One region of the Paenibacillus sp. EB106-05-06-XG162 genome, then DNA from elsewhere that is predicted to be linked to it. Evidence: predicted binding sites of a transcription regulator. Region 1 holds the regulator's gene; each other region holds the start of a gene.

Region 1 (10,662 bases):
CGCATTAGGGTAACAACTAATTGCCGTATCTGCAATTTCAGACAATGAACGAATATGGTCACGCATAAATTCAGGACCTGTTGCACAGTTGAGTCCAACCGAGATCGGCTTCAAATGCTCTAACGAGATATATAAAGATTCAATGTTCTGCCCGGCAAGCGTTGTACCCATCGGTTCGATCGTCCCAGAGATCATCAATGGTAGTGTCTTCCCCGCGGTCTCAAATGCACGTCTAATTCCGATACTGCCCGCTTTCACATTCAATGTATCTTGCGACGTCTCAAGTAATATTGTGTCAACACCGGCCTCGATTAATGCTAGTGTTTGCTCATAATAGGAATCTACAAGCTCATCGAACGTGACACCACCCGTTACCGACAATGTTTTCGTCGTTGGGCCTAATGCACCTGCAACATAACGTGGCCATTCCGGCGTAGAGTATTTCTTCGCAGCATCCACTGCTAGCTTGGCAGCAGCCAAATTGAGCTCCCGCGCTCGGTCTTGCAAATCATACTCCGCAAGTACCACACTTGTGGCACCAAATGTATTCGTCTCCAAAATATCCGCGCCAGCTTCTAGATATTCTTCATGAATCTTCTGGATCACATCCGGCCGCGTAAGAACAAGAATCTCATTACAGCCATCTAGCTCTTCGCTCCCAAAATCATCCGCCGTTAAGTCTTCACGCTGAATCATCGTTCCCATTGCGCCGTCGAGGATAAGGATTTTATGTTTCATTTGTTCTTGTATGCTCAGTTTATTCATGCCTAATCCCCTTCCTACTGCAAAAACGTTAAGAATTAGTTTAACAGAATACCAAACTTTAGAAAAGTGTCAATGCATTAAAAGTCGACAGCCAGCGTAAAATCTACTATAATACAATCAATATCTAGTTAATTTATAGGAAAGAAGGGATTATTTTGGCTGAAATTTACATTCGTAATACAGGGGCGCGTATTTCAGGCGAAGAAGAAGTTCGTGCATTTCTAGCGAACCAAGAAGTATTATATGAACATTGGGATGCAACTAAGTTGCCAGAAAACCTTCGTGAGCGTTTCGTCCTCTCCGATGAAGAGAAGGCCGAAGTTCTCGCTACCTATGACGCAGAGATTCGTGATCTAGCTGCACGTCGCGGCTATCAGATCTGGGATATCATCACATTATCGGATTCGACACCTAATCTTGAAGAACTGCTTACGAAGTTCGAAGACGTCCATACACATACGGAAGATGAGATCCGCGCCATTACGGCGGGAAAGGGAATTTTCATCATCAAGGGAAAAGACGACGTAGGTTATTTTAACGTCGAATTAGAAGCTGGTGATGTGATCTCCGTTCCTGAGCATACACCTCACTTCTTTACTTTGATGGATAATCGTCAAATCGTTGCCGTTCGCCTCTTTATCGAGAAAGATGGTTGGATTGCAACATCCTATAATGATCCTGCGTTTCAAAAGGCATAATCCATTCGATCTTTCGCCGAATAATCAAAACCCGCTTCGTCTTCTTCAGACATAAGCGGGCTTTTCTTGTTATTTTGTTACTTGGAATGTTTTCTTAGGCATGGAATGCATTTCACGAGCTGATACATGCGCGATCATCGTATATTCCCCAGGTTCAGCGAATTGTTTTTCAATATGATAAACCCCATCACTCGTATGTTTTGCTTCTATTTTCTCATGCTCCTGCTCGTCTCCACGCCATACCTCGAACATGACTTTCTGTGCATCATCGACAGGTTTATCGCTTTGCGTCACTTTCGCTTGAAGCTCAAGATCTTTATTCGCAACAATCTGCTCCGGCAGAATAATCTCTACTTTGATCGGATTCATTGCATCCTCGTTCATGTCCATATCCATGTCCATTCCATCGTGATTCATTGCTGATTTAGATCCTGAACAACCCGATACTAAGGCAATCAGGAGAATACAAGCAACAGCCAGAGTACTCCATTTTTTCATTCTCATCATTTGCATTCCTTTCTTGTCTACTTCCATCATCGGTTAGGATAAATCTTTAATATCCTTAATGATCTGATCATAAGGAACATCTTCAACACCGTTATACTTCTTCATAATATATCCTTCTTTGCTAACCAGGTAGAACGATGTGCCATGAATCATCTGATCTGAACTCGGTTCCTTCTCTACAATCGTCTTAAATGATGACTTCGCGAAAGCCTGAATATCTTCAAGTTTATAATTCGTCAAGAAATGCCAGCTCGCAAAGTCCACGCCGAATTTGTCAGCGAACGCTTTCATAACTTCAGGTTTATCACGGTCTGGATCTACACTGAAGGATACGAACGTGACATCCAGATTTTCCGCTTTTATTCTCTTCTGAAGATCTGTCAAATTGAAAGTCATTGGCTGACAGACTGAGTTACAATTCGTAAATACGAAATCGGCAAGCCACACTTTACCTTTCACATCAGCAAGTCCGAACGCTTGCCCAGCCTGATCTGTATACGCAAAATCTCCGACTTTCATGGAGCTTGTCTGCTTCGCTCCACCACACGCTGTTAATAACAATACTACCCCAAGCATTATTACCATTAACTTCTTCATCATAACCTCTCCTCTATGTAGCCAACAAATTCCTTTTTCATTATAAAATGATTGTACACGAGAAGAATGACTCATTCGGGCTATCTTTGTCAATTCTTTGTGACGATTTTGTATCAAATGTCATAGCAGAATGCAAAAATCCCTTGTTCCATATTCAGAACAAGGGATTCCCTCTATTTATACATGTTGCTGTATAATATTGTGAAGTTCAGAGAGATGCATGATTTCATAATCAGGAACAATTTCAGTCGAGCGCTGTGCACCATGTCGATTAACCCATACGGCATGCATTCCAACACCAAGTGCGCCTTTAATATCGGTTGTAAGCTTGTCACCCACCATAAGCCCCTCATGAGGCTCAATCTCAAGTGCAGCCATCGCATGTCTAAATATAGATGACGCTGGCTTACCTTCTCCGAATGCGCCAGAGATCACGATATGATCAAAATAAGAAATGATATTAGGTACTCCGTTAAGCTTCTCCTGTTGCAAGTCAGGCGACCCATTGGTTAATAATAGGAGCTTCACGTTCCCTTTCAATTCATCTAGAATCTGGAACGTCTCTTCATATACGTAAGGACGAGCCCGACGCTCTGTCGCGAATAATAGACCCAATCGTTCGCCAAGCTCCGCATCTTCAACCCCTAACGACTTCAGACCACGTGTCCACGCTTCTGTTCTGTAACTAGGCGCTAAGGCTTGTAATTGTCGAAACTCTTGTTGTTCCCCATGCGTAAAATTCGCCCACAGCCCTTCAAAAGGGTTAATTCCAATCATCTGTGTGAACGGGAATGTCGGAAAAGATTCATAGAGTGCTCTAGCTTCTCGTCTTACTGCTTCTTCCAAATCTACAGACTGAATTTGAGGATATGCTCGAGCTGCTGCAGCACATGTAGCTTCAAACGCTTCCTTCACACTGCGATCATCCCATAATAAAGTATCGTCCAGATCGAATAATACGGCTTTAATCGTCATCTCTCTTCTCCCCCATACCTTTACAGTGCTCTATATAATTAACGCTCTTCAAAAGGAACATTATTGACGCGTGCAAACTCTTTCAACCGCTCACCGATCACTACCGTATCGTAACGATTCATCAATCTTGAGAACACCCAGTTGGAACCTTTAGCCTTCGTACCAATGACGACGTAACCTTTTTGCACGGTGATATCTTTGATTTGGCTAGCATCTAGACGTACGTCTCGATTGAAACGACGTGTCCCTACAGAAGATTTATCTACACTAATATAAGGTCTACGCAGGAAGATTACAACGCCAAGGAATATGTATAACCCCACCGTTGCCCAGAACAGGGTTGGCGAGGTCTTCTGTTCTACAGCGGAATATAGTAGTGCATACAATAATCCGAATGCTACTAATGTAATAGGTAGGATCAAGTTTCTTCCAACATAACGATCCACACCCGATTTCGCGTCTCTACTCGCACCGATCACTTGTTGCCCCTGTTTCTTACGAGCCTTATTTACATTCTTCGTGTTCTTGCGTACCATTCTTTCCCATGAACGGGCCATCGAAATTCTTCCTCCTTGGAAGTTTTCCCGAAGGAAAACTTGCTTCATCTAATGTTTAATTGTTGGATTATTATCATCCTCATCAACAAACTCGATATTATCCAGTTGCTGCTTCAAGGAACGTTTGAACCCATCAATATATTGTTGACGAAGCGCGTCCCGTTCAACCGTCTCTTCCGGCGTCAAACCTACCGTTTTATGTTTACGAGCCAATTCATTAATTCGCTCTACAATCTTGTCGAAATTCATCACTATCCCCCCTATTCTGTCTATATTACTTTGACATTTACAATAGAGGTTGTCAAGGGTAACCCCTCCACTCTCAGCAGGGCCTATGCCCTATCGAGCATACGAATTAACCTTTTATAGAATTGGTAATTTAATCACTTCACCTGATTGAATGGAACTGTTCCGTTTACCATTCAGGTCTTTGATCATTTCAATATAATTACGAACATCCATCCCAGCTGGCTTATGTTCCTTCGCAATCGCCCACAATGTATCCCCTGATGATACAACAACCTGCAACGGAATGTTCGCATTACGTTCCCCTTCACGCGTATCTGCAGCAAATGCATTCAATAATCCCATACTCGTCAAACTGCATACAAGGACTAAGAACAATACAACCTGAACAATCTTCTTCTTAAGAAAAGAGTCTCTATTCACGACCTCGGAACGGTTATTATACACACTTTGATATGAGCTATACTTTAGCATAATCAGCACCCCAAACGTTTGTTCTGTTTTCTATGTCCATAATTTAACACGAACATTCGTTTGTGTCAACACTATTTTAGAACGTTCGTTCCCCTCATTCTTGCAATTTAGAACTAATGTTTGTACGAACGGTAGTTCTATGCTATAATTTTGTAAAAGTCTACTAATGGAGTTGAACCTCATGTCTAAAATATCCAATAGACAACAAGCTATTTTAGAATTTATAAGGAATGAAGTACGATCTAAAGGTTACCCTCCTTCTGTTCGTGAGATTGGAGAAGCTGTCGGTCTAGCTTCCAGCTCCACTGTGCACGGCCACTTGGATCGATTAGAGAAGAAGGGTTTAATACGCCGCGACCCTACCAAACCGCGGGCCATCGAACTCCTGAGTCAGGAAGAATCCGAACATACACATCTCTATACGCAGATGATTGCGAAGGTACCGATCGTGGGGAAAGTTACTGCAGGTGCGCCAATTACTGCGACGGAGAACATTGAAGATTATTTCCCGCTTCCAGAGCAATTCGTACATGACCAGAACGTGTTTATGCTCTCCGTCATGGGGGAAAGTATGATCGAGGCTGGTATTCATAATGGAGATTTTGTTATCGTCCGCCAGCAGCAGACAGCGAATAACGGCGATATCGTCGTAGCGATGACAGAAGATGACGAAGCTACTGTCAAGACTTTCTATAAAGAAAAAGACCATATTCGATTACAACCTGAGAATTCAACGATGGAACCGATTCGATTGAATCACGTTACCATTCTTGGTAAAGTTATTGGCTTGTTCCGCAATATGCACTAATTGCTATACATATTAGCATCGCTGGTTGTTCCAGCCAGATGCTAATTTATTATGAAGAGTCTCCCGAGCGATCGAGGGACTCTTTTATGCTTTTATAGATGAAAACAGCATATGGTCAACATCTTTTCTGTCACATGAGTGCGCAAGTTCCCTTGGTGAACTTGCATTCTACACATGTTCATCCGTTTTGTCATTATCCAACTCAACGGAGCCGTCCACAGATAGTGTTCATATCATCATGATTGCAACACTGCAGCTGACCATTCGATCCAACGATAAGAGAATTCGGCTTGGCTGCCCATATGACCTAAAATCGCTAGAACAAACAAAAACAGCCGCTACAATGAGGGCTGTTAGGTTACAAATATTTTAAACAAAAACCCCTAACACTTACAGCGCTAGGGGTTTCATCATTTTAGTAAAGCGTAATGTATTGATCGCGTTCCCATTGGTGAACTTGCGTACGGTACATATCCCACTCGATTTCTTTCAACTCATAGAAGTGAGTCAATGCGTGCTCACCTAGTGCACTGCAGATGACTTCGTCATTCACAAGCTCTGTCAAGGCTTCACGAAGGTCGGACGGCAAGCTAGGAATACCTTCAGCGATACGCTCTTCTTCGGACATGACATAGATGTTACGGTCCGTAGGTGCTGGAAGCTCCATTTTGTTCTTAATGCCATCTAGACCTGCTTTGAGCATCACTGCAAGTGATAGATAAGGATTCGCAGCTGGATCCGGGTTACGTACTTCAACGCGTGTTCCCAGACCACGAGATGCAGGAATACGAATCATCGGGCTACGGTTACTTGCGGACCATGCCACATAGCAAGGCGCTTCGTAACCTGGAACCAACCGTTTGTAGGAGTTCACCGTTGGATTCGTAATCGCTGCGAATCCACGGGCATGCTTCAAAATACCTGCCATGTATTGACGAGCTGTTTCGCTTAGACCCAGCTTGTCACTCTCATCATAGAACATATTTGTTTTGCCATTGAATAGCGACTGATGACAGTGCATACCTGAACCATTCACGCCATATAAAGGTTTCGCCATAAATGTTGCATGTAGTCCATGCTGTCTAGCAATGGTCTTAACAACAAGCTTAAAGGTCTGAATTTGGTCAGCAGCTTTAATCGCATTTGCATATTTAAAATCAATCTCATGTTGTCCCGGAGCAACCTCATGGTGGGAAGCTTCGATTTCAAATCCCATATCTTCTAGCGTCAATACGATCTCACGACGGCAGTTCTCACCAAGATCCGTAGGCGCAAGGTCGAAGTAACCGCCTTGGTCATTCAGTTCAAGCGTAGGGTTGCCTTTCTCATCCGTCTTGAAGAGGAAGAATTCCGGTTCTGGACCAACATTCATCGTCGTGTAGCCCATTTCTTCCGCTTCTTTCAGCGCACGCTTCAGAATACCGCGTGGATCCCCTTGGAATGGCGTGCCGTCTGGCATATACACATCACAGATCAGACGAGCGATGCGATCTTCAGTCACCCATGGGTAGATCAACCAAGTATCCAAATCCGGGAACAAGTACATATCCGATTCTTCAATACGTACATAACCTTCAATCGAGGAACCGTCAAACATCATTTTGTTATCAAGCGCCTTCTCCAACTGACTCACTGGAATTTCTACGTTCTTGATCGTTCCTAGCAAATCAGTGAACTGTAGACGAATAAATCTAACATTTTTTTCCTTGGCAATGCGCATAATATCATCTTTTGTAAAACTCACGGTATTCCTCTCCTTTGTTAATCATAATTGATTATTATTTATTATAAAATCGAGACAATTCACCTTGAATCAAGGATACTTGGCCCGGTCTCTTACCGTTAAGCAGCTGTTGCTTTAGTAATCGGTGCAATTGAGAATCCGAGAGTTCTTTTCGTTTCACTTCTGTATCCGGTGTAAGGACAGTCGCTTCTTCCGACTCCTTCGACATCGGAACCATCACCTGCTTAATTCCAGCAATGTTCACGCCCTTCTCGATCAACGACTTAATCTCGAGCAATCGCTCAACATCATTGAAAGAAAATAAACGCTGGTTACCAGAGGTCCGAGCAGGAACAATCAACTCATGTTGTTCATAGTAACGAATTTGCCTGGCTGTTAAGTCCGTCAGCTTCATTACGATGCCTATCGGGAATAGAGCCATGTTTCTGCGAATATCATCGCCCATTCTACGCATCCCTTTCTCTCATGGATATGTTAATATCATAGCTCCATCATCACGTCGTGTCAATAAGATGTTAGATAACTTCACAAAAGATGACTGTTAATCATCTGATCTAGTGCCGTTAACACACCAAACTTGACATGAGAATACGTCAGACCACCTTGCATGTATGCAATATAAGGTTCTCGGATTGGCGCATCGGCGGACAATTCCAAGCTTCCGCCCTGAATAAATGTACCTGCTGCCATAATAACGGGATGCTCATACCCAGGCATGTCCCATGGTTCTGGTACGACATGAGAATCCACGGCAGCTGCTAGCTGAATGCCCTGAACAAATCGAATCAAATGATCTGCACTTGTGAATTGGATCGCCTGAATCAAATCCGTGCGCGGATCGTTCCAGCTTGGTTTGGTAATAAATCCGAGTTGCTCGAACATCGCCGCTGCGAACACACTTCCTTTGACAGCCTGTCCAACGAGCGTCGGCGCAAGGAACAAGCCTTGGTAGATGGCTCGCGTCGTTCCGAGCATGGCCCCTACTTCACCGCCAATCCCTGGCGCGGTTAGTCGATAAGCCGCTTTCTCCACAAGATCACGTCGACCAACGATGTATCCACCCGTCTCTGCAATGCCTCCGCCGGGATTCTTAATCAGCGATCCCGCCATCATATCAACGCCAACTTCGGTCGGCTCCTGCATTTCCGTGAATTCACCATAGCAGTTATCCACGAACACAATGACGGATGGATTAATCTCCTTCACCCGGCGAACCATCTCACCGATCTCTGCAACCGTGAACGAAGATCGCCAGGAATACCCACGTGAACGTTGTATGCCGATGACTTTCGTATTCGGTGTCATTCGTTCACGCACAAGTTCCCAATCTACCCCACCATCCGATAGAAGATCGACTTCATCATATTCGATCCCAAAATCCTGCAGTGACCCTGCACCGTCTTGCGGTTTGCCAATCACTTTGTGCAATGTATCGTATGGCTTCCCTGTAATGTAAAGGAGCTTATCGCTAGGTCGCAGCACCCCAAATAACGCTGTTCCAATCGTATGCGTCCCGGACACAAAATGAGGCCGCACGAGTGCCGCCTCTGCTCCAAACACCTTGGCATATACTTCATCCAACACTTCGCGCCCGCGATCATTATAGCCATAGCCTGTCGATCCTGCGAAATGAAAGTCACTTACTTGATATTGCTGAAATGCACGAATTACTTTCCACTGATTCGCATCCACAATACGGTCAATCGCATGAATACGACCAGCTATAAGTTCTTCCACTTGCGCCTGCATTGTCGTTAATCGTTCTGAAAAGATTGTCATGATTCTTTCGTCTCTCCCTGTTGCTATCTTAATCACTTGCTGATTTCTACTCTTATGCTCGCCCTGATTTTTCTTTCTCAACCTTCAGGTCATCGTTCTTCAGCGTCATGAGCTCCGATCGGCTCGGTGATTGATGCTGATATTGATTGAGCAGCCTTACGGCTTGATTGCGGATCGACTTCTCGATCACATTACGAACGTATCGTGCATTACTAAATGCATGGAACGAATCGTTCTTCTCTTGTATTAAATGTTGTCTTAACTTCATGATCGTCTGCGGCATCAAGGTGTAATCACGCTCTTTGACCATCAGCTCAGCGATTTGAATTAATTGATCAATGGAATAGTCAGGAAACTCGATTTGAATCGGGAACCTTGAAGGCAATCCTGGATTCGTCTGAAGGAAAAATTCCATCTCATTGGAATAACCCGCCAAGATTAGCACGAATTGATTCTTCATGTCTTCCATCGCTTTAACTAATGTATCGATAGCTTCTTTTCCAAAATCCTTCTCCCCGCCGCGCGCAAGACTATACGCTTCATCAATGAACAGAACACCGCCAATCGCCTTCTTGACGAGGTCCCTCGTCTTCTGCGCTGTATGCCCGATGTATTCGCCCACCAAATCAGCTCGTTCAACCTCAATCAAATGCCCTTTACTGAGCACACCCATTTGTTGAAATAGTTTGGCCACAATCCGTGCTACTGTTGTCTTGCCGGTACCTGGGTTGCCTTTGAACACCATATGATAGACATGTGTACTGCTTAGAAGCCCAGCATCCGATCTCATTTGTGAGATTTGCAGCAGCGCATATATTTCATAGACTAACTCTTTAATATTATCCAGACCAATCAATTGGTCCAATTCCTTCTGCATTTCTGCAAAGTGACTGTTATGCACAGCTGCTTTGGCCGCTTGTTGCCCCGTACTCTCTGCTTCTGTCGTTGACTGAACTGCAGCATTTGGTTCTTGGTTTCGTAGAATAACACTGATCTGTCTTGATGGTCTTGTCTCGCTCCGTCCATTTGTTGAAGCCACTACTCGCCCATTCATGCTTCATCACCTCATTTTAGTCTAGGTGCTGACCCTTTAATCAATGTATTCTATCTTCGTCCACGATATTAGCAGTTTTGGTCAACCTTTCATTCCTATCGTTATCCACAGTTGATCCAGCTTCCATTTCGTGTACGCTAGCGACTCCCGCATCTGGTGCCACGCCATATTCAGCACTTTCGATTCCGTGGTCGATACAACTGGGCTCTGATACCCTAGGAAATTCGCTATTTCTAGTGATCTTGCCCCATGATAGCGATGCGTGATGATAACAGCCGATTTGTAGCCATGATCTTTCATGATCTCACGACTAAAGAGCAAATTCTCATAGGTGCTCGTCGCTTGATTCTCAAGTAGAATGTGCTCTGAAGGCACGCCTCGCTCTATCAAATACGCCGCCATGCCTTGTGCCTCCGTCAACCGAAGAGAAGGATGATCCAACCCGCCCGTGACGATAA
Region 2 (10,662 bases), on a different contig from region 1:
TCAGGTGCATTTCGAACCAGGTTACCCCGGTCAATCACAATTTTGTTATAGTCAAGCTCATCACAGGACTGTTTACCTAGTGAAAGCTGCAAGTCTGTAATTACGATAACTGGGCATTGGTATTTCTCAGCCAAGTTGAATGCTTCGATCATATCGTAGAAGCACTCTTCGATGGAGCTTGGAGCAAGAACGATCTTTGGAATTTCACCGTGTGTACCATAGATCATTGCATTAATATCACTTTGCTCTTGCTTCGTCGGAAGACCTGTACTTGGACCTCCACGTTGTGTATCGATGATAACGACAGGCGTCTCCGTCATTCCTGCAAGGCCAATCGCTTCCATCATCAAGGAAAGTCCAGGACCTGCAGATGCAGTCATCGAACGTGCTCCTGCGAAGTTAGCGCCAATCGCCATCGTAATCGCTGCGATCTCATCTTCTGTCTGAATCACCGTACCGCCGAATTTTGGAAGCTTCTTAATGAGATATTCCATCACTTCGGAAGCAGGTGTGATTGGGTAGGCTGGCATGAAGCGGCATCCTGCTGCTAGGGCACCGAGTGCCATCGCATCGTTACCGATCATGAACAGTTTCTGTTCGCCGTCAGCTGGTTGAAGCTTGAATTCTTCAAGCGGGCCACCTGCAAGCTCTAATACGAACTCAGATCCGCGACGTACCGCCTCGACGTTCTTCTCGACCACTGCAGCACCTTTACGGCCGAACTCTTCTTCTACTGCTTTATTAAATACTTCTAACGGAAGCCCGAGCAATGCCCAGGACGCACCAGAAGCAACCATATTCTTCATTAGGGATGTACCTAGTTCATCTGCAATCGCAGTGATCGGTACTGGGAATAATTTTGCGTTAATACCTTCAGGAAGCGTTGGATTGAATTTCGCATCTGCAACAACGACGCCGCCAGGTCTCAATTCATGTGCATTTAAGTCAATACTTTCTTGGTCAAAAGCAACGAGTATATCCAGATCATCCGAAATTGCACGAATCGGTTTCGTACTGATTCTAATCTTATTGTTCGTGTGTCCACCTTTAATCCGGGAAGAAAAATGACGGTATCCATATAAGTAATATCCTAGTCGATTTAATGCTGTGGAGAAAATACGGTCTGTACTCTCTACGCCTTCCCCTTGTTGTCCCCCGATTTTCCAAGACAATTGACTAATCAAGCTCGCCCACTCCTTTAGTTGTGACTCGCGTTAGAATGATAAGTGCCAAAATTCCCTAAAATGTGACATAGAAAATTTTTTCTTTTCAATGAGTCAACTAAATTTTATGGCTAGAACTAGTAAAAAGCAAGCGTTTTCGGCGGAAACTTAGATAGCACTTTTCGATTGAAATCATATCAATAATAGATGATAGAATCAGTCTTTCTTTCACTTTGGCAAAGCACCGCTCAGAAAAATGGAAGCGTTTTTATAGAGGAATCCATTTACCAAATCCTCTGGATAGCGCTGCAGCAAGGCATTCCGCAGATTTTCATATTTTCCTGAATGTTCTAAATTGGTAATAAATCGATCGATGCCGTCGAAGTCTGATCCGAGCATAATCGTCTTACTTCCTCCTAAACTACAGATATGCTCAATATGCTTCAGGAGGTCATGGATCACTGCAGGTGCATTTGCTCGTACAAATGGCGGAAAGAAATTCATCCCGATCCGTCCTCCCCTTGCGACCATGTTCTTTATTTGCTCGTCTGTCAGGTTCCTCGGATGGCTGCATACCGCTCTGGCATTGGAATGAGAGGCAATATACTTACTCGCGGTGCGCGCATGCAGCTCCCAAAATCCAGCTTCCGACAAATGGGATACGTCCATGATCAGGCCAAGCTCATCGCAGCGCTCAATAAGCTTCCTTCCCTTCAGCGTAAAGCCTCCATTTCGCGGTTCCAAGATGCCATCAGCTGCCCAATTCGCGTAATTCCATGTAAACCCCACTAAGCGAACACCCAATTGGAAGCATAAATCTACATACGTCAGATTGCCTTCCAATCCATCGACGCCTTCTAATGATAACAACGCTCCTATTTGATCCGTTTGTTCCAGTTGATTCCAATCATTCTGGCATCGAATCCATCTCATCTCGCGATGATTTAAGATACGACGCTGAAACACATCGATACTATGTAAAATATGCTCGAATCGAGGTTTTCCGAGATGTTCTGACAAATAGATAGCAAAACATTGCGCCTTGACTTGTCCCTGCTGGAGACGTTCGAGACTCACATCGAGCGACTCATCATCAGTAAATGAAATGGCCGGGTTCTGAAGCATCTTGCTAATGACATCACAATGCATATCCACGATCTGGTATCTTCTCATCAGGACGCATCCCCTCTCACTCTATTCCATGTGTACAACTTGGCAATCGGTATAAAACGCAAAAAAACCTGTCTACGACGTAAACAGGCTCCATTCATGATGTTATATTTATCTTGGCTCGACAATCAACTTAATTGCCGTCCGATCTTCACCATCAATCACAATGTCGGTAAATGCAGGAATACAAATCAAGTCCACTCCGCTAGGCGCTACAAATCCTCTGGCAATCGCTACAGCTTTAATCGCTTGATTCAATGCACCAGCACCAATCGCTTGCAATTCGGCCGCTCCACGCTCACGTAGGACGCCTGCCAGTGCACCTGCTACGGAGTTTGGATTGGATTTTGCTGAAACTTTTAATACTTCCATGATAAGTACCTCCTCGGGAATGATGAATGGATTCCACTATTACTCATATTCGTGAGATGCGGAATAAATTCCTCCTTTTTCCACAAAGAAGTTCCTTCAATCATGCAGGGTTAGCCGTTAGTTCATAACCCACTCGTCTTCGTATCGACGAATCTTCTCTATCCGTGTCGCACGCCCCGTAGATTCATCAATTTCAACGTAAACCGCATGGAACATCCATTTGCCTTCATCGACAGTAAATCGGACAGGGAGCTGTGTTTTGAACTTGTGAAGTACCGCCTCGCGATTCACGCCGAGGACACCCTCCTTCGACCCAACCATGCCCACATCAGTAATGTATGCCGTTCCCTCAGGAAGAATCATATCATCATTCGTCTGTACATGAGTATGTGTCCCGACCATGACGGACACGCGTCCATCAAGATACCATCCCATTGCAATTTTCTCCGATGTCGTCTCAGCATGAAAATCAAAAAAGACACATGAGTTCTTCTTCACCTGATCTAGAATCTCATCGGCTTTCTTAAAAGGACAATCAATCGGCGGCAAAAAGGTTCTGCCCTGCATATTGATCACGGTTAGCTCTTTGCCGTTCGCCTTCACCGTCATCCAGCCTCTACCTGGTGTACCTTCGGGATAATTAGCTGGTCGAATGATACGCTTATCATCATCTATAAATTCGAAAATTTCCTTGTTATCCCACGTATGGTTTCCCATCGTAAGACCATGAATGCCCATATCATAAAATTCTCTTGCGATTGCGCCTGTAATGCCTTTACCGCCAGCAGCATTCTCACCATTGGCAATAATAATATGTGGATTATATTTATCTTTCAGCTGCGGGAGCATATATTTTAATGCTTTTCTACCTGTATTCCCAACGATGTCTCCAATGAATAATACTTTAATGTCATTCTCCTCCTCATTACCTAGCCATAAAAGAAAACGAAAAGTGGCCTAAGTAAATCAGCCACTTTTCATTATGGTCATTATTTAGCGTATTCAACCGCGCGTGTCTCGCGAATAACCGTAACTTTAATATGTCCCGGATAATCGAGTTCGCTCTCGATTGTCTTCGTAATATCACGTGCTAAGCGGAATGCTTCTGTATCGTCAATCTTATCCGGTGCAACCATGACACGGACTTCACGGCCTGCCTGGATCGCATAGGACTTCTCAACACCTTCGAACGATTCGGAAATCTCTTCGAGCTTCTCAAGTCGTTTGATGTAGGTCTCAAGCGTCTCTCTACGCGCACCTGGACGAGCAGCCGACAACGCATCTGCGGCACCGACTAACATCGCGATAACCGATGTTGCTTCGCAATCGCCATGGTGGGATGCGATACTGTTAATTACCACAGGATGTTCTTTGTATTTCTTCGCTAACTCCACGCCAATTTCAACATGAGATCCTTCCACTTCATGATCTAGCGCTTTACCAATATCATGCAGCAATCCAGCACGTTTCGCCAACGTGATATCTTCGCCGAGTTCTCCTGCCATCAAACCCGTGAGATAAGCCACTTCCATCGAGTGCTTGAGCACATTCTGGCCATAGCTCGTCCGGAATTTCAGACGGCCTAGGATCTTAATCAGATCTGGATGCAATCCATGTACGCCAACCTCGAATGTCGCCTGCTCACCGTATTCACGGATACGCTCGTCGACTTCTTTACGCGATTTCTCGACCATCTCTTCGATGCGAGCTGGATGGATACGACCATCGGCAACCAACTTCTCAAGCGATGTACGAGCGATCTCGCGGCGAATTGGATCGAATCCTGACAGAATGACTGCTTCTGGCGTATCGTCGATAATCAAGTCTATACCTGTCAGCGTCTCAAGTGCACGAATATTACGGCCTTCACGACCGATAATACGGCCTTTCATCTCTTCGTTAGGCAAGGTGACAACAGATACCGTCGTCTCTGCAACATGATCTGCTGCACAACGTTGAACCGCAAGGGTAATAATCTCACGTGCCTTCTTATCTGCTTCCTCTTTGGCTTGTTGCTCAATTTCTTTAATCATTTGTGCTGACTCATGGCGAACTTCTTGTTCAACATTCGTAAGGATGATTTGACGTGCATCTTCCATCGTAAGGTTGGAAATGCGCTCAAGTTCAGCCATTTGATTTTTATAGATCACATTAATCTGCTCTTGCGTTTCATCGATTCGTTTCTCTTTGCTTGCCACTTGCTCTTCTTTGCGTTCTAGTGATTCTAATTTTTTATCCAGCGACTCTTCTTTTTGCAGCACTCGACGTTCTAGACGTTGAATTTCATTTCTGCGTTCACGAATGTCTTTATCAGCTTCAGCGCGGACTTTAAAGACTTCGTCTTTAGCTTCCAACACTGTCTCTTTCTTAAGCGCTTCTGCTTCTTTCTTCGCATTCTCAATTATCTGCTCAGCAGCGTGTTCAGCGCTTGAAATTTTAGCTTCAGCAAGAGATTTCCGAATAAAATATCCAACCCCAAAACCAATGACCAAAGCGGCTACAACGAGAACGATTGCGAGAATAGGGTTCATGATCTATTTCACCTCCTCGTTGTTTCTCCAAGACAATGCCTGGGCTTATTCGGTTTTCAATCCGTTTCACTTACATATTCATCGGTTTCAACTGTATAGCGAGTAAACCTCTTACGCTACACATACCTTATCTTCTTCCCTAGGAACAAGATAAGCGAGTCAATGATTGGCGAAATTAATCAGTTTGAATCAACTTTTTGGAAGGAAAAATTGATTCAGAATTCGTATAATACATTTTCATTTTAGTATTTGTAAAAAGAAGTTGTCAAGCAATTGACATGAATCCTTGTACTTATGTGAGCAATTCATAAAAATAGCACGATATTCCAACCAAAATTCATACAATTGCATCCAGTTAAACCGCATTAATCATAAAAATCTTCCTCAAACGTTTCTTCATCATAGCCATTACTTTCGTCATCCTCTTGCTGCTCCATGATCCGCTGAACAGCATTCCTTACCACATGGGATGGGAATCCACGACGCATGAGAAATGCAACAACTTTTCTTTTGCGCTCATAGCGCTCCCCTTTTGTACTTTGCCATTTACGAAGTCCCACGCGATAAGCACTCTCTTGCTCATCCTCGGTGTTCAGTTCCTCCATAGCTTGTGCAATATCGGATTTATCGATTCCCTTCTGCTGCAGCTCATGCTTAATCATAAGTCTTCCTTTCTTATGATTGCGAACCCGCTGATCCGTCCATTGCTTCGCATAAAGATTATCATCAATTAAACGCTCGTCCATGAGGCGCAGAATGACCCGTTCGATCAACTCCACATCAAAACCCTTCTGTGTTAACTGCTGCTGTATTTCATTGCTTGTACGTGGTTTGCGTCCTAAATATCGAATGGACTGCACATAGGCTTGCTGCAGCTCGTCTGCCACCATGATAGGAAGGAGTTCTTCATGATCGATGGTTGAACCTTTGAGCAGTCGATACTTCACCATAACATCTTCATGGACCGTGAAAGCTTGTTCCTCATTCACAAAAATTTGATATCGACGCTTCTGCCTGGGCACGAGCTCTACAGCCGTTATTATTAGCTCAATACCAGGTGCTGGCGACCACTTCTGTTCCTTCACCTGCTCCTCTTTTTCTTTACCGTGGGGCATTTTTCATCTCCTCCCTTCCTCACTAATTCACTTGGATTGTTCATTTATCGCTCTCTATAAAAGATGCCCCCTTCAGGAAGGGGGCAAATACTTATTCTAGCTCGAAATCTTCCTCTTCCTCTTCATCATCGTTCGATGTAATCGGAACCGTAGTCGAGAGCTGACTTGCTTCACGGATCTTATTCTCAATCACTTTGGAAATCTCAACATTCTCCTTGAGATATTGCTTCGCATTCTCACGACCTTGACCTAAACGCTCATTCTCATAGGAGTACCATGCACCGCTTTTATTCACGATATCTAGTTCCGTTCCAATATCGATAATACTTCCTTCACGAGAAATTCCTTCGCCGTACATAATATCGATATCCGCTTGTTTGAACGGAGGTGCGACTTTATTCTTCACGACCTTAATCCGTGTACGGTTACCGACCATGTCATTGCCTTGCTTTATTGTCTCGACACGTCTTACATCCAGACGAACCGTGGAGTAGAACTTCAAAGCACGTCCACCTGGTGTTGTCTCTGGATTACCGAACATTACGCCAACTTTCTCACGCAGCTGGTTGATGAAGATCGCAATCGTCTTCGATTTGCTGATCGCACCAGACAATTTACGAAGTGCTTGGGACATCAAACGTGCTTGTAGACCGACGTGTGAGTCACCCATATCGCCTTCGATCTCTGCTTTCGGTACAAGTGCAGCGACGGAGTCAATAACGATAATATCGACTGCACCACTTCGTACGAGGGCTTCTGCGATTTCAAGCGCTTGCTCCCCTGTATCCGGCTGAGACAAGAGCAATTCATCAATATTAACACCTAGCTTGCTCGCATACAACGGATCAAGAGCATGCTCGGCATCGATAAAGGCAGCTTGTCCACCTTGCTTCTGAACTTCAGCAATGGCGTGCAATGCGACCGTCGTCTTACCTGATGATTCCGGTCCATAAACTTCAATAACTCTTCCGCGTGGAAACCCACCGATTCCAAGTGCAATATCTAATGCTAAAGATCCGCTCGGTACAACCTCCACTTGCATGTGTGTGGATTCACCGAGTTTCATGATCGAACCTTTACCAAATTGTTTCTCAATATTCCGTAAAGCCATTTCTAACGCAGCGCGACGATCTGACAATGAACTCACTTCCTTTTTCATTTATAGTATTATGATAACTTGTTTTTGTTCCTTTGCCAAGCATTTTTTCGAACATACATTCGTTTTTTTCGTCACGCAGGGGTGGACGATTCGGAAAATAGCGCGAAAAACCGCAGCAAAGTTACACTTCGCTACGGTTCTTCCGTTAACATTGTTCTTATTATACAAGGTGTGCATGTAAATATCAAGAATTTCCACAGGAATATTCCATTTTTTTCATCATGACTTACCCGAGTCTTCGCCATAAATGGTACAACACGGTCTTCACAGAACGCAGACGAATAATCTCCCGGCCGCCATGGAGCTGTAACTTCATAACCTCCGTTGGTTTGCCCTTCTGTGCTATGGCGACATAGACAAGTCCTGCAGGCTTCCGCTCTGACATTCCTGGTCCCGCTACACCCGTAATTCCGATACCAAAATCAGAATTCGTCAATTGACGGACTTGATCCGCTAGCATCTCTGCAACTTCACTGCTAACTGCCCCCGGCGCATCGGGGCCTTCCAGCAATGTCACCGGCACGTTCAACAACAGCTGCTTCAGTGCATTGGAGTAACAGACGACACCCCCGTTGAACATCTGCGAGCTCCCTGGAATCGCGGTAATCATCTCTGATAACAGACCGCCCGTGCAGCTCTCAGCTGCGCCGAGTGTAAGCCCCAAGGTTTGCATACGCTCAACGATGATCTTCTCAATCGGCACATCCTGCGTAGCATAGAGATGATCGGACAGTCGGTTTCGGATCTCAGACTCCACTTCCTGCAGCTTCGCATTCGCCTCGTCAGCAGATGCAGCTTTGGTGGATACACGGATCGTCACTTCGCCTTCTTTCGCATAAGGCGCAATCGTCGTATCCTGTTGCCTTTCGATCAAATCGAGCAATTGTGCTTCCAGCGATGATTCGCCAATTCCGGCGAATTTCAGCATCCGGGAATATAGCGGCTGTTCACTCGTTAAAGCGTGCTCAAGCAGCCAACGTTTCGCCTCATGCTCGAACATCGGCTTCATTTCCTTCGGCGGACCAGGAAGAAGAATGTAGAACGTACCGTCATGCTTCAGCGCATTCCCGACCGCAAGACCCGTTGCATTGGCAAGAGGTGTGCTCCCATCAATGGTAAGGGCTTGTCTCCGATTGCTCTCCACCATGTGAGCGCCTCGACTGCTAAAGAACTGCTCTATCACATCCATAGAAGGCTGATGGATAGATAATGTTCGACCAAGAAGACCCGCAAGGGCATCCTTCGTCAGATCATCCTGGGTAGGACCAATTCCTCCAGTGAATAACACGAGATCTGCTCGTTCACGCGCAATTTCAATCGCACGCTGCAATCGCCCAAGGTTATCGCCAACAACCGTCTGATAGTATGTATCAATCCCAACTGCCGCCAATTCCTGTGACAAATACTGTGCATTCGTATTCACAATTTGACCTAACAGCAATTCAGTACCAACGGCAATAATTTCTGCTTTCATAAACCGTTCCCCCTTCAAGCCTATGCTTATATAATGAGCAAAAAACAATAGGCGTCGCCTATTGTTTTTTATCTGTAAAATGAAGTACATTTTTATTTTTCACAAAATAATCAACGCCCGAGTACACCGTTACAAGCGCTGCAACCCATAGCATAACCTCATCAAATCGGAAACCGATGAACTCAAATGGAAAATTGTTAAGCAGCATCAAAATAATCGCAGTAATCTGTGCTGCGGTCTTAATTTTCCCCCATTTACTCGCAGCAACGACCGCCCCTTCAAGGAGCGCAATCTGGCGTAGGCCTGTTACAGCGAATTCCCGGCTAATAATGACAATCGCAATCCATGCATCGCATTTTCCCATATCAACAAGAGAGATAAGAACGGCAGCAACGAGCAGCTTGTCCGCTAGCGGATCAAGAAGTTTGCCTAAGTTTGTAACCATCTTCCTGCTGCGGGCAATATAGCCGTCCAGACCGTCTGTACTCGCCGCAATAATGAAAATCAAGGCAGCGATGATCTGGTTATAGGTAATCTGAAAACTCTCGACATGAATAGCCGGGAAATAATCCGTCTTCACCAGCAAGAAAAACATCATGATCGGTACGAGAAAAATACGAATTAAGGTAATACGATTGGCGAGATTCAAGAGACACCCTCCCCAGACAAGTCAAACTCATAAGCATGTGTAATACGAACTTTGGCGATTTCACCTATGCCGACTTTACAATCTGTAATGAACACTTCACCGTCGATTTCTGGTGCATCGTATTGTGAACGGCCTACATAGACATCATTACGGCCTTCGTAGCGTTCTACAAGGACATCAAGAACTTGTCCGATATGCTTACCGCTGACTTCATTCGAAATTTGACGTTGGATCTCCATCAGCGTATTCGCACGGAACTCCTTCACCTCTTCATCGAGATGATCCGGTAGGCGAGTCGCTGGTGTCCCTTCTTCACTCGAATACGTGAATACACCTAGGCGATCGAATTTAATATCTTTAACAAACTCACATAGATTCTCGAAATCTTGATCCGTTTCCCCCGGGAAACCAACGATCAACGATGTACGAAGCGATACATTTGGAATGCGTGCACGGATCTTCGCGACCAATTCTCTCGTATCACGCTGTCTTCCTGGTCTCCGCATCCGCTTGAGCACAGCGTCTTCACTATGCTGCAATGGCATATCTATATATTTGCAAATTTTAGGGTTGTCTGCAATCGCGTCAATGAGCTCATCCGTGAAGAAGCCTGGATAAGCATAGTGTAGTCGAACCCACTCAATCCCCGGTACTTCACTAATCCGGTTCATCAAAGTTGGTAGCATAAATTGATCATACAAATCCGTTCCATAGTTCGTCGAGTCTTGCGCAATCAAGCTGACTTCTTTGACGCCTTGTGCTGCTAGCTCTTCCACTTCAGCAATAATCGATTCCATCGAACGACTGCGGAATTTACCGCGCATGATTGGAATACTGCAGAAAGTACAAGCATTGTCGCATCCTTCCGCGATTTTCACATATGTTGTAAACCGAGGTGTCGACACTTTGCGCGGGAGCTTCTGCTCATAGTTAAACACCGGATTTCCGACAAGAATTGGCTTACTTCCACGAAGCGCCTCATCCACAATATCATTGATTTTATCAAAATCTCCGGTTCCTACGATCCCG
Region 3 (10,662 bases), on a different contig from region 1:
GCTGCGAATTGTAGATCGTACCGCTGTCCGTAACGTATCCCATTGATCCATCGTCGCAACCGACGCGTTACTGTAGAAGCCACCGTCTGCTTTCACGGCAACAGGAAGCACTTGGGAATAACCCTTATCGAGCGAGGCATCCATCAAGGACACCGCTTCCCGATCCGCGAGCACGAGCCCCTTCATCTTGAACCGTTTGAGTGTCTGTTCATGCGCTTGGTCACGCGTAAGTCCGTTCGAAGCCTGCAGCAATGGATTGTGTACGTGAAAATATAATGTCCCTGCCGGCATAGCCTTCTCACCGAGCCATACTTCCGCATTCGTGAGCAGCACGTCCAGATACGTCAGCATTTGGAGGGACAAGCCATAATACACTTCGTGCAACTTCAGATCCGTCTGACTAGACTTATAGTCAATGACGCGCAGCATCACACCCTTGTCGCCTTCCGCTTTATCCACGCGGTCGATCCGTCCGACGATCTCCATCGTACAACCATTATCCAGCGTAAACTGCAAGGATGGGAGCGGCTTGTCCGGCCCAAAATCAAGCTCGAGTCCAATCGGCTCGAACGACCCTCTCCGTGCATGTTCACCCAAGATCGCTGCAGCCCGACCTACAATCTCTTTTAATTTGCGTGCTATATATCCGAACCGCTTGGAACTTAGCAGAATTTCACCTTGCAGACGCGGCGTCAGCGCATCCACGATTTTCTCCGCTTCAAATCGGCATTCCTCCGGCGTTAAATCACCCCAGTGGCGATTCTCTTCCTTAAATTGCACGGCCATCTGACTTAAGGCGGCATGGAATAACTGCCCGATATCCGGCGCTTCCAGTCGGAACAACTGCCGTTCCTTGAGCTTAAGTCCATGCGATGCGAAATGGGCGAAAGGACATGAGACATACTTCTCCATTCGCGATACGCTCGATTTCAGATGGGTCCCATACAGCTTCCGGCTTGTCTCCGCTCCAAGGGAAGCAACATCATTGCGATAGAATAGCGATTGCAGCAGCATTTGCAGCTTTGGCTGCCATGCCTCTTGATTCGCGAACCAATCGAACACTTGCCACCAGAAATCCGCAATATCAAGTCCGCGACGCCACTGACGAAGCTGAACAATGAGATATGACAACGTCCGTTCCGGATGTGCAATATAACGCAGCTGTTCTTCCGTTGGTTGTAGTGGATGCGGTTCTCCTGTTAGTAAGCGCTCCTGAATCCCCGGAAAAATCGTACGTAAATGCCGCATCAATTCCGATGGGAGCAGCGTTCTGCCTTCCTCATCCGCAAGCGGATAGCTCACCCATAGATGCTCACTAGGCGTCGTCAATGCTTGATAGATAATAAACCGCTCATCCAGCAATTTACGACGAATCCCCGGCGCGAGCCGAAGTCCGATCTCTTCTAGGCGTTCCCGCTCTTGTTCCGTTAAGACTCCGTCTTCAATGGCACGTGCTGGAATGACACCGTCATTCACCCCTAGCATGAAGCAATATTTGATCTGGCCTGACCGTGTTCGATCCATGCTTCCGATCAATACCTGATCCAGTGCCGCTGGAACGAGGGCGAGCTTCATGCTCTCGAGTCCCGTCTCGACAACCCCTGCGAACAATTCGATGTTCAGTTCCTCATCGCCCATCATTTCCACGATCTGATCCAATAAGTCAATCACATTACCCCATAACTGGCGATGTTCCTTGGCCCGCTGCGGTTGCCCCGCGATCACTTGCTCATGACTCATCCGATCTAGCCGATCCGCAGCCTCTACGCGAACAAGCAAGCTGTATACGGCTTCACACATGCCGCGTACGTTACGCGCATTTTTCAATGCCTTCTCAAACGCATGTAATGGCTGCACAATTCGCTCACGGCATCGTTCGAGCACGTCATCACGGCCCATCTCGAGCTCTAAGTTCGCAGCACTAGCATCTTCGTTCGGATCCAGTGAGACCGCATGCATTCTCCGCCACGGTCGTCCATCTGTCCAACGCGAGCCTTGAATTCCCGTTGCAAGGACATAATTTTCGAGCACATCCATCTCATGCCGTCCGATTTCTCCATCTGCTGGCAGGAGGAAATCCGTCTTAATACACCGAAACACCGCGTCATAACGCCAATGGTTCGATACGATTTCAAGAGATGACCGAATAAATTCAACAAGCGGATGATGGAGCACTTTTCTTTTCTGATCGAGGAAATAGGGAATATCATGATCTGTAAAAATGGTTGTAACCAGTTCCTCATAATCCGCAATATTGCGTACCATAATCGCCATCTCACGCCACCGGACTTTACGTTCCCTGGACAGTCGCAGCATCTCGCGTACGACACCTTCGACCTCTGCCCGACGATTCACGGCACCGTAGAGTGTGATTCCACAGGACGGATGATCCGGCTGTACGATCGTTTTATCTGCCATGCGCATAGGACTACGACGGTCATAAGCACGTTCTAGGTGGGAGAGCATTGGACTTTTCCGATATCGCGCAAGCGGTGAATCCTCCAAGACGATTGTAGGCTCTACAGGAACGTTTAACTGCTCCGCAAGTGCGCGAATTTGCATATATGTCGTCGCAGCAGGATGGAACAACTCCAGCTCATGAGGAGGTATCCCCTCGTCATACGGCTTATCTACACAACAGGTAATTGTCACTTGTGCCGCATGCTGAACTAATTGTTCAAGCACCTGATACTCTTGCGGCGTAAACCCGTGAAAACCATCAATCCAAATCTCCGTATTCGCAATCGATGCCGACTGAGGCAATCCTTCTGCAAGCAGCGCAAGGTAGTGCTCCGAATCCACATAATGATTCGCGAGTGTATGTTCAAATTCCCGATAGATCATCGTAATGTCATGCAGCTTGTCCTGCACGAGCGTCTGACTTCCCATATGCTGCGCAGCAAATTGCGCATGCTCTTCGAGCTGCGTTACATCGAGACAATACCGTTTAAATTCGTTATAGAGTTCATTTAATTTATCGACAAAACCGAGCTGATCGGCCGATTTTCCGAACAAACGCAGCTCTTTTTGATGCCGGTGGATTATTTTATAGAGCAGCATCTTCTTACCTTCATCGTTAATAGGAAGAAGGGCTGTCCCCCCGATTTCTTGCATCACCCGAAAGGCGAGACGACGGAAGCTGAGTACTTGTCCGCGAATCATCCCCTGTACATCGGGTGAGCTCACGAGCGCATGCTCGACTTGGAACGTTCCTTGTTCTGGCACCAAGATCATAAGCGGCGCGCCGTCTGGCTGCAGCCGCAGCTTTTCCTTGACCTGGTTAAGTATGAAATGCGTCTTGCCGCTCCCCGAGCGACCGATCACGAATTGAATAGACATGCAGCTCCCCCTTATTTACAAACGTCCGTTCTGCTTTATCTATCTATCTTAACATATTTGGACGAATTGTTGTGCTGTGGAAGAAGATGTCGAATGGAGTGGAAAACTGTGGGTTATATCGTGGGGGAAAATCCTTGTTCACTGACTAGAATGTGATCTTCATCAAAATAGGGCTTAAGCGTCGCAATTACGCGGAGATAGGCCTCTGGATCGTACCATCCGGCTTGCTCCTCGGTATACAGCTTGGAAATTCCTAAGGCTTTGGTCCGCTTTCCTTGATTGCCGTCGCCCATGAAATAATCGTCGACACAGACACGATCTGCAGCCTTGGACAACCATGCACCAAACACCTCCGAGCTCGGCAGCACAGGTGCCACTGTCGCTTGCGTCGGTAATCCTGCTTCGGTTAACTGATGCAGTGCACGGTAACGAGCCGCTATCGGTGGTGCTGATGGGGTAAACTGCTTGCGTACCGCTTCTAAATCCGTCTCTATCGTCACGCTAATGCGAATGCGATCCTGCAGTTGTAGGAAGAGATCCATGTCGCGTGTTACAAGCGGACTGCGCGTCTGAATAAACAGAAAATCCGGCTTTTCCTCCGTCATCACTTCGAGCAGTGATCGTGTGATCCGCGCCTCATATTCTACGGGTTGATAAGGATCTGTACTCGAAGACATAAAGATGGTTACCGGACCTTTCTTCTTCGCACGAATCAATTCTTTACGGAGTAGCTCTGCCGCGCCCTGCTTCATATCCACCCAAGTCCCCCAAGGTTGACTTCGGAAAATAGATACAGGCAATTTGCGTACATAGCAATAAGAGCAAGCGAAGGCGCAACCCGTGTATGGGTTCAGGGAGTGTGAATATCCTTTCAAAAAACCGCCCGTCGCCGTGAGAATACTTTTCGGATGTGTGGCTTTGATATCGAGCTGCACCAACGCTCCCCCTCCTATCGATCAATTGATTACTTACTGCGCACTTCGAACACGGCGAATTTCAAATAATGACCTTCCTGTACGCCTAGAATCTGCGGATGATCTTTACCCGCTGCACGCCATTCCACAAGTCTGAGGATTTTGCCTGCATCCTTCGCCGCTTCTTGAATTGTCTCCAAGAACAAATCTGGCCGCATATGGAACGAACAGCTCGCCGTCACCAAGTACCCGCCTTCGTTCACCAATTTCATCCCATGTAAGTTAATGTCTTTATATCCACGGCAGGCGCCTGCAACCGCGCTCCTCGTCTTCGCAAAGGCTGGCGGATCCAAAATCACAACGTCCCATGTCCGTCCCGTCTGCGCATTCAGCTTAACGGATGTATCCACCTTCGTATCTTGCTGTGACCGTACCGATCGTTCTTCTGCCCCTTTGACCTGCGAACGCAAGTAGTCAAATGCATCCGCGACGACAAACTCGACACGGTCTGTAAAACCATTCAGATCTACGTTTTTCCTCGCACTCTCAATCGCATGCTCCGAGATGTCTAGGCAGGTTACTTTTTTTGCGCCGTATTTACAGGCATTTAGCGTGAAGCTCCCCGTATGCGAGAAGCATTCCAGAACCGTCGCGCCGTCCCAATATGGGAAAGTAACGACTTTGCCATTCGCATTCACTGGTTTCCGTTCAATAACGCCTTCTAATTCAACATCTTGCAGTTGAATCCCGCTGCATCGGCCCCAACCTTTCATAAGCGGCTCAATGGAAGCGCGGTTCTCACGTTGATCGAAGAAATATCCCGTCTTTTGCCCATGCTCAATATCTACTTCGATGAGCAGATCATTTTCACGAACCTGTACATGTCTTGGACATTCGCCGTATAACAGCCCTGTGATCTGTTCCAAGCCTTCCAATTCACGAATCGGCACATCGCTGCGCTCATAGATGCCTTGCGGCTGCATCACTTCGACTAAGGCTGAGACAATTGCTTCGCGATGCACATCCATCCCTAGCGTTAGAATCTGCACGACAAGTACGTCTGCAAATCGATCCACGATCAAGCCCGGCAAGAAATCGGCTTCCCCATAGACAAGACGATAAGCATTCGCTTCGCCAAGAAAACGCTCCCGATGAGCTAGACATTGTGTGAATTGGTTCACGAAAAACGCATGGTCTATCGCTTCCAAGGGCTGATAGGACACGACACGCACAGTGATCGTCGATGCTGGGTTATAATAGCCAACCGCGAGGAACTTGCCTTTTTCGCTGACGACTTGCACGAGATCGCCTGGCTTCGGTTCCCCCTCCACCCGATCAATTTCATTATTAAAAATCCAAGGATGACCTTGTTCTACTCTTTTCTTGCGATTCTTCTGTAATATGACTGATGCCATTCGTTTGTTTTCTCCTCTCCCAGACAAAGATGCTTGTCATGGTCGTCCTATTCTGTTCATACCTTTATAGAGTAGTTATCCCTATCCTTCTTTAAAGGAGTATTCTTATGTTCATATCGATTATTTTTCCGCTCTGTTACGGGTTTTCCTTGTTCCTCTTCGGCATGAAACTGATGGAACTGGCGCTCCATCTCTGGGCTGGACCTTATCTCACCAAAGCCATCGCCGTCTCGACCAAAACGCCGCTTCGCGGCTTATTATTCAGTACTGGCGTAACCGCACTCCTGCAGAGCAGTACAGCGATAACCGTCATCACAATTGGTCTTGTGAATGCCGGACTCTTGCCATTTGCAAGTTCACTTGGCATCATACTCGGCAGCAATATTGGAACTTGTCTAACGACCGAACTCATCGGTCTCAATCTGAACCAATACGCACTTCCGCTTCTGCTCGTTTCTCTGGGCATATGGGCTTTAGCTGTAACATTAGCCGAATATAAACCGCGTGCTCTTGATTCCATTGCATCCTGGATCCGTACCGCACAATACTTGTCCCTCGCCGTGGCTGGATTCTCTCTCATTCTCATCGGCATTGAGGAGATGAAATCGATCGCGCCTGCCTTACAAGCACGTGGACTATTCAACTGGTTCCTTGAACAGTCGGCACAAAGTTTACTATGGGGACTTGCGGCAGGCGCCTGCATCACGGCCTTGATTCATAGCAGCGCAGCCATGATCGGGTTAACGATGGGGCTCGCTACGATGAATGCCATTCCAGTAGAGCTCGGCATCGCCATCGTCATCGGTTCCAATATAGGAACCTGCGTAACAGCCCTTATCGCATCGCTTGGGGGCAGTCGATCCGGTCGGAACGTCGCTTGGACGCATGTGGTATTAAATGTTGGAGGTGCGATTCTCTTCTACCCTTTTCTCGCACAACTTCATACCGTATCGAGCTGGATGACGCCTGACCCAGCCGCTCAAATTGCACACGCCCAGACCATTTTCAATGTCGTGAGCTCCGTTGTCGCCCTCCCGCTATGCTACTTGCCCGTATGGCGTCGCATGCGAGCAGAATTTTAATCGCAGGGTGTTTAGTAGCTTCCACCTTCAGCAGGCTTGTTCCCCGTTACAATCTGTATTCCTGCACTCGCGCCAATCCGCGTTGCTCCTGCTTCAATCATACGCAACGCGGTTTCTTGGTCCCGAACGCCACCAGACGCCTTCACGCCAATATGCGGCGATACATGCGCGCGCATTAAGCGTATATCTTCAACTGTCGCACCGCCCTTGCCAAAACCTGTCGAGGTCTTCACAAAATGCGCTCCCGCCTGCTCGGAGCATCTGCAAGCAGAAATTTTCTCATCATCGGTTAGGATGCCTGACTCGAAAATCACTTTGACAATCGCTTTTCCTTGCACCATACGAACAACGTGGGCAATATCTTCTTGCACGGCATCAAGCTTGCCGGCTTTTAGCAGACCAATCTGCAAGACCATATCAATCTCGGTTGCGCCATCTCCCACCGCTTTCGCTGCTTCAAAAGCCTTCACGATACTCGAGTTCGCGCCAAGCGGGAATCCGACAACCGCTGCGATATGAACGTTCGTTCCTTCGAGCAATTCACGGCATTTTGCAACCCACCGGCCGTTGACACACACGCTATAAAATTGATATTTCTTCGCTTCTTCACACAGCTGGATGATCTCTGCCTCATTGGCATCAGATTTTAATAATGTATGGTCGATATATTGTGCTAATTGTTCCGCATTTGTCATGAGAAATCCACCTCGACCTGTAAGTACTCCAACGCTTTTCGCAAAATGCGATCGTTATTATCGTATCCTTGCTGTTTCTGTTGTAACCATGCCTCTTGCGGGGCGAACCAGGATACACCGTTGATCTCTTCGACTTGCGCTTGAAGATCCCCCTCTAACGCCTCCACAACATAGTAATGCACGATTTTCTCCGTCTCCCCATGAACAGGGTGTGTATACGTATAGGAAATTTGATCGATAGGCGCCACAATACGTCCGATCATGCCTGTCTCTTCTTGGATTTCTCGTAGAGCCGTCTCTTCCACCGTCTCACCTGGCTCCATCTTACCCTTAGCCAGCGAAATCTTGCCGAACCGATCTCGAATTAATTGAATTTCTAATCCTTCGGGGCTTTTGCGGTAGACGACACCGCCTGCGCTAATCTCTTGCATCTTAATCATCCTTTCTAGTTTCTTTAAAATAAACTTTGGCCTCCCCCTAAATCCCCCTCCAGTGGAGGGGGACCCCAAGGGCTACGCCCTCTGGACTCCCAAAAGGGGCGAAGGAGGTACTGTTATATGTATCTACATCCTTTTAACGAATGAGCGCTTTCGTCCCATACCTATTTGACCCTGCGGGCAAACAGGTGCGGGACACGCTGTACTGTGCACAGACTTTGCTACTAATATTCTTCTTTGTTGATGCGGACCGTGAAGCCGCTATTTGGGCAAAAACACGTGATTCATGCGATAATACGGACACAGGAGACGCTATTCACGAGATAGCAGGCTAATATATTTATTTCCTAGGCAATAAGGGCACCTGAGTCCATAAAATGATCATAACTTGCCTGTTAAGAACAAATAACGGATTTTGTGTCCATCATCGATCTTTATTTTGGTCTACTAGTTATTTTACCCTGAAATAAGCATGCACGCCATAAAGCGTGTTTAGCCGAGGTTCCCAGAGGGAATCTCGGCTAAACGAAAGCGATCCTTGCACATATTGACTCACAACCACAACCCTAAATCCCACGCTCAATTTCGGGAGTCCAGAGTGCCTAGCCTTCTGGGGTCCCCCGAGAGCTTTCCGAAGGAAAGCTGACATCGTAAGCATATGAGGGATTTGGAAGGTGGCAAAAAATTTACCCTACTTGTTGTTCCTCGATGACACGCAGGAGCGTACCCATGCACTCATTCACTCCCGCTTCCGTAACCTTCACGCGGCATAGTTTGCCGATCAAGGACTCGTCACCCTCGAAGATTACTTGCAGGTAGTTATCGGAGTAACCCATGACTTTACCTGTTCCTGGCGCGCCCTTGTAGTCACGCTCAGGGATAATATCAAGAACTTGGCCGACGAATTGCTCGGCATAAGCTAATTGCATTTTCTCGGATAAGTCGATCAATTCATGCACCCGTGCATGCTTCACTTCGTCATCCACTTGATCTTCCATCCGCGCAGCAGGTGTACCTGTACGCTTGGAGTAAGGGAAGACGTGCATCTCGGAGAATTTAATTTTCTCCATGAACTCGTACCCTTTACGGAACTGCTCATCCGTCTCGCCAGGGAAACCAACAATCACGTCCGTCGTAATCGCAACATCCGGCATGGCTTCTTGAATGCGCTCGATTTTCGTCGCGAACTCTTCAACCGTATATTTACGGCGCATGCGTTTCAGCACATCGTTCTCGCCTGCTTGAAGCGGAATATGCAAGTGACGACACATTTTCGAAGATTTCTTAAGCACTTCCAGCACTTCTTCCGTGATCTGACTTGCTTCGATTGAACTGATACGGATGCGTTCCAGTCCTTCGACTTTATCCAGATCCCATAGCAGATTTGCAAGACGGTAGTTCTCTAAGTCATCCCCATATCCGCCCGTATGAATCCCCGTGAGGACGATTTCTTTGTATCCTGCAGCGACCAATTGCTTCGCTTGTTCAACGACGCTCTCAGGCGCACGGCTGCGAGACAATCCGCGGGACCATGGAATGATACAGAAGGTACAGAAGTTGTTGCAGCCCTCTTGAATTTTGAGGAACGCACGTGTACGCTCCGCGAAATCCGGCACATCCAATTCTTCGAACTCGCGTGTCTTCATAATATTACGAACCGCATTAATCGGCTGGCGCTCTTGTTGAAGCTGCTCGATATACGGCATGATTTTATCACGATCTTGCGTCCCGATCACGAGATCCACACCCGGAATATCCAGGATTTCTGCAGGTGAAGTCTGCGCATAGCAGCCTGTAACCGCAACGATGGCATCCGGATTTCGGCGTACCGCACGGCGAATAATTTGACGACTCTTCTTATCGCCCGTATTCGTTACGGTACATGTATTAATAAGGTATACGTCAGCAGTCTGTGTCTCGAAATCGACTTGTTCATAGCCTTCATTCTTGAACAACTGCCAGATTGCTTCCGTATCATAGAAGTTAACTTTACAGCCCAGGGTGTAAAATGCTACAGATGGCATTCTCTACACGCCTCCCATCTCTCCAGATTCATACAAAAGGCACGTGAGACCGACCATCGCGGCCGTCTCTGTGCGTAATATACGTCTTCCAAGCCCAACAGACTTCGCACCGGCCGCTTCCGCAGCCTCCATCTCTTGAACGGTAAAACCGCCTTCCGGACCGACCATCACCAGCACCTGTGCAGCACGGTTCCGGTCCATACCAGCAATGAACGGCTGTACGACATCACGTAGTTGAAGTCCTTCCTCTTTCTCATAGCAGAACAACACCAAATCGTACGAAGCTATCCGTGCAAGCATCTGCTTCCATGTGCTCGTCGATTCGACTTCTGGCACGCGGTTGCGATGCGCTTGCTCTGCAGCTTCTTTTGCAATTTTGCCCCAGCGTTCAATCCGTTTCGCTTCTTTCTTCGCATCGTATTGAACGATCGTGCGCTCTGAAATGTAAGGAATGAACCGCACTGCGCCAATCTCCGTACACTTCTGAATGACCGTCTCCATCTTGTCGCCCTTTGGCAGACTTTGAGCAACCGTCACTTGCAGCAACGGTTCTTGGGTTAGCGCGATTCGCTCCACGATCACCGCTGTTACACCGCTCGCTTCAATATCTGTAATTTCTACCAAGGCTTCTTGACTGGCACCGTCACTTACAATAAACTTCTCGCCAACCCGAGCACGCATAACTTTACTAATATGATGGGCATCATCGCCTGTAATCATAACCGAATGTTCGCCAAATTGTTCAGGCGTTATAAA

What was found. Region 1 encodes LexA, which represses DNA repair genes until DNA is damaged. Its sites were predicted from a motif close to CGAACATATGTTCG; they were not measured.
Region 2: recA (recombinase RecA) is a predicted target of LexA. The motif match lies at 7,559-7,572, and genes of this name have one in related genera.
Region 3: addB (helicase-exonuclease AddAB subunit AddB) is a predicted target of LexA. The motif match lies at 3,358-3,371, and genes of this name have one in related genera.

Annotation. Positions count from the first base shown of each region.
Region 1 is NZ_JBYTDT010000009.1:80,540-91,201, reverse strand. Features, by position in the region: gene metH (methionine synthase) at 1-765, opposite strand, end outside; gene AC3WU2_RS18975 (1,2-dihydroxy-3-keto-5-methylthiopentene dioxygenase) at 921-1,463, shown strand; gene AC3WU2_RS18970 (FixH family protein) at 1,533-1,880, opposite strand; gene AC3WU2_RS18965 (SCO family protein) at 2,004-2,567, opposite strand; gene AC3WU2_RS18960 (HAD family hydrolase) at 2,745-3,542, opposite strand; gene AC3WU2_RS18955 (hypothetical protein) at 3,581-4,099, opposite strand; gene AC3WU2_RS18950 (DUF896 domain-containing protein) at 4,148-4,348, opposite strand; gene AC3WU2_RS18945 (LysM peptidoglycan-binding domain-containing protein) at 4,463-4,819, opposite strand; gene lexA (transcriptional repressor LexA) at 5,001-5,627, shown strand; gene glnA (type I glutamate--ammonia ligase) at 6,043-7,371, opposite strand; gene AC3WU2_RS18930 (MerR family transcriptional regulator) at 7,406-7,816, opposite strand; gene AC3WU2_RS18925 (methionine gamma-lyase family protein) at 7,897-9,150, opposite strand; gene spoVK (stage V sporulation protein K) at 9,203-10,204, opposite strand; gene AC3WU2_RS18915 (YdcF family protein) at 10,286-10,662, opposite strand, start outside.
Region 2 is NZ_JBYTDT010000001.1:852,582-863,243, reverse strand. Features, by position in the region: gene AC3WU2_RS03720 (2-oxoacid:acceptor oxidoreductase subunit alpha) at 1-1,184, opposite strand, end outside; gene AC3WU2_RS03715 (dipeptidase) at 1,392-2,336, opposite strand; gene AC3WU2_RS03710 (stage V sporulation protein S) at 2,445-2,705, opposite strand; gene AC3WU2_RS03705 (TIGR00282 family metallophosphoesterase) at 2,823-3,614, opposite strand; gene rny (ribonuclease Y) at 3,695-5,236, opposite strand; gene AC3WU2_RS03695 (regulatory protein RecX) at 5,602-6,351, opposite strand; gene recA (recombinase RecA) at 6,443-7,489, opposite strand; gene AC3WU2_RS03685 (competence/damage-inducible protein A) at 7,737-8,984, opposite strand; gene pgsA (CDP-diacylglycerol--glycerol-3-phosphate 3-phosphatidyltransferase) at 9,043-9,633, opposite strand; gene rimO (30S ribosomal protein S12 methylthiotransferase RimO) at 9,630-10,662, opposite strand, start outside.
Region 3 is NZ_JBYTDT010000001.1:346,270-356,931, reverse strand. Features, by position in the region: gene addB (helicase-exonuclease AddAB subunit AddB) at 1-3,339, opposite strand, end outside; gene AC3WU2_RS01255 (SPL family radical SAM protein) at 3,453-4,274, opposite strand; gene AC3WU2_RS01250 (class I SAM-dependent rRNA methyltransferase) at 4,304-5,668, opposite strand; gene AC3WU2_RS01245 (Na/Pi cotransporter family protein) at 5,776-6,750, shown strand; gene deoC (deoxyribose-phosphate aldolase) at 6,762-7,445, opposite strand; gene AC3WU2_RS01235 (NUDIX hydrolase) at 7,442-7,885, opposite strand; gene mtaB (tRNA (N(6)-L-threonylcarbamoyladenosine(37)-C(2))-methylthiotransferase MtaB) at 8,569-9,906, opposite strand; gene AC3WU2_RS01225 (RsmE family RNA methyltransferase) at 9,910-10,662, opposite strand, start outside.